3 regions of the Hydrogenophaga sp. LT287 genome follow, and region 2 is predicted to be linked to each of the others. Evidence: predicted binding sites of a transcription regulator. Region 2 holds the regulator's gene; each other region holds the start of a gene.
What was found. Region 2 encodes FNR, which switches genes on or off when oxygen is low (the NO sensors DNR and NnrR bind a similar motif). Its sites were predicted from a motif close to TTGATNNNNATCAA; they were not measured.

Region 1 (2,242 bases), on a different contig from region 2:
CAACCGCTGTCATACCCTTGCAAGATGGGGCGCGACAATCAGCGGCTAAGTTAGCACGCAGGCACGCGAGCAGATAGACGCGCCCGTCTAGGCGTGACGCGTGCGTGACCCAGCGCGTCAGCGCCCCGCGCAGACGCGCTGGACAATTCTTTTTTTCGAAACACACAGGAGTGAACCGTATGAACAGCATCCAGACCGTGGGCATTATTGGCTCGGGCACCATGGGCAACGGCATTGCGCAGGCCTGCGCCACCAGCGGCATCCAGGTGGTGCTGGTCGACATTGCCCAGGCGGCGGTGGACAAAGCCCTGGCCACGGTGGCCAGCAGCCTGGACCGGCTGATTAAGAAAGAAAAAATGACCGCCGCCGAGAAAGACGCGGCGCTGGCCCGCATCAAGGGCTCGACCAACTACGAAGACCTCAAGGGCGCGCAACTGGTCATTGAAGCCGCCACCGAAAACGAGGCACTGAAGGTCAAGATCTTGCAGCAGCTGGACGGCTTGCTGGGCGCCGACGTGATCGTGGCCACCAACACCAGCTCGATCAGCATCACCAAGCTGGCCGCTGCCACGCAGCGCCCCGACCGCTTCATCGGCATGCACTTCTTCAACCCGGTGCCCATGATGGCGCTGGTGGAAATCATCCGCGGCCTGCAGACCAGCGACGCCACGCACGACGCGGTGAAGGCGCTGGCCGAAGCCCTGGGCAAAACGCCCATCACGGTGAAGAACGCGCCCGGTTTTGTGGTCAACCGCATCCTGGTGCCCATGATCAACGAAGCTTTCTTTGTGCTGGCCGAGGGCCTGGCCACGCCGGAAGACATTGATGCCGGCATGAAGCTGGGCTGCAACCAGCCTATTGGCCCGCTGGCACTGGCCGACATGATTGGCCTGGACGTGTGCCTGGCGGTGATGAACGTCTACATGGCCGAATACAACGACAGCAAGTACCGCCCCGCGCCGCTGCTGAAGGAAATGGTGGCCGCTGGCTGGCTGGGCCGCAAAACCGGGCGCGGCGTGTTCACTTATTGACCCCCCGCGCCGCTGCGCGTCACCCCCCAGGGGGCGATGCCTGCGGCCGGGCGAAGCCCGTTCCGCGGCATCTTGGGTTGTGGGGACACGCGCGCCGGTGAAGGCTCGCTCGGTACGTTAGCCGGCCCATTGTTTGCGCCAGATCAAGCTGCTGCGGCGCAGCATTTTTATGATGAACCCACTTTTCACTGCCCAGGGGTTTTTCATGAACGCTGCTGCCCGCACCCAACCGTCGCTCGCTGTTTTTGAGTTTCTCGACAGCACCCACCGCGAGATTCAGCAGCAGCTGCAACAGCTGAACGGCTTGGTGGATGCGATTGAAAACAGCGGCCTGAACCAGGCCAACCGGGAGCAGGCCCGCCGCGTGCTGGACTACTTCAATGGCGAAGCGCGCCAGCACCACCTGGACGAAGAAAAACACATTTTCCCGGCGCTGCTGAACAGCCAGAACGCCGAGATCGTGCAAGCCGCTGAACACCTGGTGCAAGACCACGGCTGGCTGGAAGAAAACTGGATTCAGATCGCGCCCAGCCTGGAAGCCGCCACCAACGGCAACCTGTGGTTTGACACCGTGGAACTTCGGCACGCACTGGAGGTTTTTGAAGCCCTCTACCTGGACCACATCGTTCTGGAAGAGTCGATTGCCTACCCGGCCGCCAAGCAGCGCTTGGCCAGCCTGGACACGGTGGGTATGGGCCGTGAAATGGCGAAACGCAGAGCCCTTAAAAGCGCTGCCCTGCCCTCTTATTAATTCGGCCCTATGAAGTATCAACCGTTCGCCCTGAGCCTGTCGAAGGGCTCGTGCCATGTCTGAGGAAGGTTTCGACAAGCTCAACCCGAACGGACTTTAAGACTTCACTGGGCCGGATCTATAGGCCTCGCGCTCAGCGGCTCAGCTCACCAGGCCACCGTCAAACCACGGTGGTCAAAAAACCCGCCTGAGCTGCCCGGGGGCAAGCCATCGATCACGCCCAGCAGCTCGCCCGCCGCCACGTCAGGCGGTCGCACCTGCAGCCCGGTTTTGGCAAAGGGCTGTGACAGCCCGGTGTCCACCGTGCCGGGGTGCAGCGCCACACACAGCGCGTCGCGGTTGCGCCGCGCCAGCTCAATGGCCGCCGTGTGCACCAGCTGGTTGAGCGCGGCTTTGGATGCGCGGTAGCCATACCAGCCACCCAGCGCGTTGTCGCCGATGCTGCCCACCCGCGCCGACA
Region 2 (2,242 bases):
TCTTCCAGCTCGGCATCGGACAGAAAAGTGGGGGTACCGCCGCCCAGGTGCAGCTGCGACACGCTGTGACCTTGCCCGAAGTGCTGCACCTGCAGCTCCACCTCACGAGACAGATAGCGCAGGTATTCGGCTGCACGTTCGTGGTGCTTCGTGATCACCTTGTTGCAGGCGCAGTAGTAGCAGACCGACTCACAAAACGGAATGTGCACATACAGCGACAGCGGCAGCGCCATGGAACCCACTCGGCGCTGCTCCAGCGCTTGTATATAGTCTTGCTCCGCGAAAGCTTCGACGAATCGGTCTGCCGTCGGGTACGAGGTGTAACGAGGCCCAGGAATGTCGAATCGCTTGAGCAACTCGTTGGAAATAGCATGACTCACAAACAGTTCTCCAGTTCTGAGGGCTGAATGTGCCGCATGAGCGCGCCAGCGCCTTTGATCTTGATCAAGGCCTCGGTCGGACCGGGGGTTGTCCCCAGGATTGCCCCCAGACTCCAGACCGGCCTTTTCTCGACAGTGCTCGGGCCGATGCGTTAAGCTAACCCCGCAATCCTGGAAAAATTATGGACATTCAAAGCATCAAAGTCGCCTGCTCAAGCTGCAACCTGCGGGAGTTGTGCCTGCCCATGGGTCTGAACAGCGAAGAGATAGACAAGCTCGACGCGGTGATTTCCACACGCCGCCGCATCAAGCGCGGCTCCGCGCTCTTCAACACGGGCGACAAGTTCACGTCGCTATTTGCCGTTCGTTCTGGTTTTTTTAAAACCTGCGTTACTACCGCAGACGGCCGTGACCAGGTGACCGGCTTTCAGATGACGGGAGAAATCATTGGCCTGGACGGCATCGTCAGCGACCACCACTCGTGCGACGCGATTGCACTGGAGGACGCCGAGGTGTGCGTGATGCCTTTTGACCAGGTGGAAGAGCTCTCACGCGAATTCACCACCCTGCAACACCACGTCCACAAGATCATGAGCCGCGAGATCGTGCGCGACCACTCGGTGATGCTGCTGCTGGGCAGCATGCGCGCCGAAGAACGGCTGGCGGCTTTCTTGCTCAATCTGGTCCAGCGGCTTCATGCCCGCGGGTTCTCACAGTCCGAGCTGATTTTGCGCATGACCCGCGAAGAGATCGGCAGCTACCTGGGTATGAAGCTCGAAACGGTGAGCCGCACTTTCTCCAAGTTCGTTGACGACGGCATTATCGAAGTGAAACAGCGCTATGTTCACATCAAGAGCACCGAAGGGCTCAAGCAGATCGTGAATCCGCAAACTTGCCGCTGAATCCACCGCGACACACAACGAAAACCTGGGCGAATGCCCAACAAAAAAACCCCGGACAGGCGCATACGCCTCTCCGGGGTTTTTGTTGGCGCTGAAGGCGCTAGCCGTTTCAGCCGCAGCGACCGTTCTTGGCGCAGTCGGTTGGTCGCTCGTCTGCGGGTATCGGGCAACGGTTCACCTCAAATGGCGACATGGCGAGCAAAGTTGTCAAGGCGCTGGAAACCATGGTTGCACCCCAGAACACAAAGAACGCGAGGGTGTAAACCGCTTCCCGCGACAGGGCCAGAGGAGAGCCAAACCAATGCAGATCGCTGGGATCGACAAAAGCAAACACCACCATTTCCAGCACCGCGGCCACCAAAAAAGCAGGCCATGCTATCCACATCAAACGCTGTGTCCACATCGGTGCGGCTCCTCTTCCATATCTGGTTTTGTTAAAGCGACAAGCACCCGGGTACAGCTGCACCGGTAGCCAGGCTGGCCATTATTTTTCAGAGGGCACCAAAGGTGAAGCCGCATGGTTTCGACCCTGATTGGCTGGCTGCACAGCCATCAGCGCATCGATCCTTGCTTGCCCCTCCAGTGCCAGTGCCGCCCTGCGCTCTCGCTCGTAGACCTCCTTGTCAAGCACCGGATCCTGGTCCATCGACGAAATGACCACCATGGTGCTGGTCGCTATCACCCCACACAACAGAAGAGCCGGCACGAACACCACATGTGGAATTCTCCACCAGGGGGTATTTTCATGGCTTGGGGGCTGGGTCAAGGGCGCGTTGCTCATGTTGTAGCTCCGAAATGGGAATGTCAAATGGCGCTGAATGTCGTCAGCGCGGGACCAGGAAGGCAGCTTTCTCGGAAACCTCGACTGGCTCGTCACCAACCGAGCGGATGCTGAACTGGATGGGGTGCGAGCCCGGGTTTGCAGCATCCGGCGGTATCTGAACCCGAATCACGGCCGAG
Region 3 (2,242 bases), on a different contig from region 2:
GCGTTAACCGCATCAAAAAATGCGGCATGCCCGCCGCGGCCCTGTTCGTCGGGCAAGCGCTGCACCAGCAACACCAGGGTGTGCAGCAACCTGGACACGCCATAAGGGTCGTCAAAAGGGGGACGTTGGGCTGATTGAGACATGGTGCGGGCACACGTGTAATACAAATAGTTACATAAGTATGCATGATCAACCACCGATCGCCATTGATCCGCGTCAACTAAAACTATTTGTATTACCCGCCGAACCCGGGCACCCCACCGCGCCGGCCAGGCGCAGCGTCGCTCAAGCGCTCAGTCTTGCCCCAGCCCCACGGGTGCGGGCGCCCGCATGACGATGCGGGTGAACAGGCGGTCAAACTGCGGGTCGCGTGGAACCCGGTTGCTCAGCGGGTCCTGGTTGGTGGCAAAAGCGGCGTTCAGCGCATGCCAGTCGGCGTCGGTCAGGTGCTTTTCGGCTTCAGGCAGCACCACGGTTTCTTCCAGCCGCATGTGCTGCAAATAGAAATCCACATAAGCCGTGACCTCGTCTTCAAACGCCTTGCGCCGCGTATCGCCCAGGTACTCCCAGGCCATCAGCAGGTGCATGAGCTCGCGCACGCGCAGCTCGCCCGCACCGTGGTCACGCTCCAGCTGGTCGATGGCGCTCATGACGTGCGGCGCGGCCCGTGCCACGCGGGGAAACAGCAGGTCCGACTCTTTGGGGTGGTGCAGCTTTTCAGGGAACTCGTCGATGTAGAACAGCATGGCACGCAGCACATCAAAAAACAGCTCGTGCTGGTCTTTGCCGTCGGGGCTGGGGCCGCGTTTGACCATCTGCATGAGCGACTGCAACATGGCTGCCAAGGTGGCATGTTCGTCGCGGATGACGCGCAGGGCTTCGTGGTTCATGGCGTTGTCTCCGGTGGGTTGTTATGGCTGACAAGCAGCGCCCCTAGCATCCCGCAGATCGCCGTTTCGGGTCTTGATACAGGTCAACAAGCACCCGCCCTGCGCGGCCGACACCCACACGGCCGGCGTCGCCGGCCGTGTCGGTTCACAGCGTTGGGTAGTCGGTGTAGCCCTTGGCGCCGGGCGTGTAAAACGTACTGGCGTCGGGGGCGTTGAGCGGCGCGCCGGCCTGCAGGCGCGCCGGCAGATCGGGGTTGGCCAAAAAGGCGGTACCAAAGGCCACGGCGTCGAGCAACCCGGCCTGAACGGCCTTTTCAGCCTCGTCGCCGCTGTAGCCCATGTTGCCCACCAGCACGCCTTTGTAGTGGGCGCGTGCGGGCGTCATCACGTCGGCTTGCTGGGCCTGGAAAAAGTCGGCACGCATCACGTGCAGGTAAGCCAGGTTGAAGCCGTTCAAGCGCTCGGCCAGGAAAGCCGTGAGCCCCATCGGGTCGCTGTCGATCATGCTGTTGTAGCTGTTCAGCGGCGACAAACGCAGGCCCACGCGGCCTTCGCCAATGGCGGCGTTCACCGCGGTCAGCACCTCAAACAGGAAACGGGCTCGGTTCTCCAGCGAGCCGCCGTAAGCGTCGGTGCGCTGGTTGGCACCATCGCGCAAAAACTGGTCGATCAGGTAGCCGTTGGCGCCGTGCACTTCCACACCGTCAAAGCCGGCTTGCACCGCGTTGCGGGCGGCTTGGGCAAAGGCTTCCACCAATGCGGGTATTTCGTCGGCGCGCAGCGCACGCGGCACCACATTGGGCAGCTTGCCTTCGGGCGTCTGGGTGTCGCCGTCCACGGCCAGCGCGCTGGACGACACGGTTTCTGCACCCCCGTTCAATGCCGGGTGGGCCGCGCGCCCGGCGTGCCAGATCTGCATGAAGATGCGCCCGCCACGGGCGTGCACCGCGTCGGTCACCACCTTCCAGGCTGCAATCTGCTCGGGGCTGTACACGCCCGGCTCAGACACAAAAGCCGAGGTGCCGGGCAGGATCATGGTGCATTCGGTGATGACCAGACCGGCACTGGCGCGCTGCGCGTAGTACTCGGCCATGAGCGCGTTGGGCATGTGGCCCGCGCTGGCGCGCGCCCGGGTGAGCGGTGCCATGAGAACGCGGTTGGGCAGCGTGATGGCGCCGGCTTGCAAAGGGGTGAACAACATGAGGACTTTCAAAAGGGAGGGAATGGGGAGCCAAGGCCGCGACGCAGGGGAAGCGGCCAGCGGGGCGCGACCTTACCACCGCCCCACCGCCGGCGCTGCAGCAAGGGAACAGCAAAACCTGTAGGCGCACAGGCAGGCGCCAAACGCGGCT

Region 1: AC0GNR_RS11015 (hemerythrin domain-containing protein) is a predicted target of FNR. The motif match lies at 1,165-1,178, and genes of this name have one in related genera.
Region 3: AC0GNR_RS14990 (hemerythrin domain-containing protein) is a predicted target of FNR. The motif match lies at 964-977, and genes of this name have one in related genera.

What each region holds. Positions count from the first base shown of each region.
Region 1 is NZ_JBVPZC010000012.1:31,789-34,030, reverse strand. It holds gene AC0GNR_RS11020 (3-hydroxybutyryl-CoA dehydrogenase) at 180-1,031, shown strand; gene AC0GNR_RS11015 (hemerythrin domain-containing protein) at 1,237-1,782, shown strand; gene AC0GNR_RS11010 (SDR family oxidoreductase) at 1,929-2,242, opposite strand, start outside.
Region 2 is NZ_JBVPZC010000018.1:53,728-55,969, reverse strand. It holds gene hemN (oxygen-independent coproporphyrinogen III oxidase) at 1-380, opposite strand, end outside; gene fnr (fumarate/nitrate reduction transcriptional regulator Fnr) at 563-1,282, shown strand; gene AC0GNR_RS13605 (hypothetical protein) at 1,392-1,685, opposite strand; gene AC0GNR_RS13600 (hypothetical protein) at 1,767-2,063, opposite strand; gene ccoG (cytochrome c oxidase accessory protein CcoG) at 2,107-2,242, opposite strand, start outside.
Region 3 is NZ_JBVPZC010000023.1:37,942-40,183, forward strand. It holds gene AC0GNR_RS14985 (hypothetical protein) at 1-143, opposite strand, end outside; gene AC0GNR_RS14990 (hemerythrin domain-containing protein) at 294-890, opposite strand; gene AC0GNR_RS14995 (alkene reductase) at 1,036-2,091, opposite strand.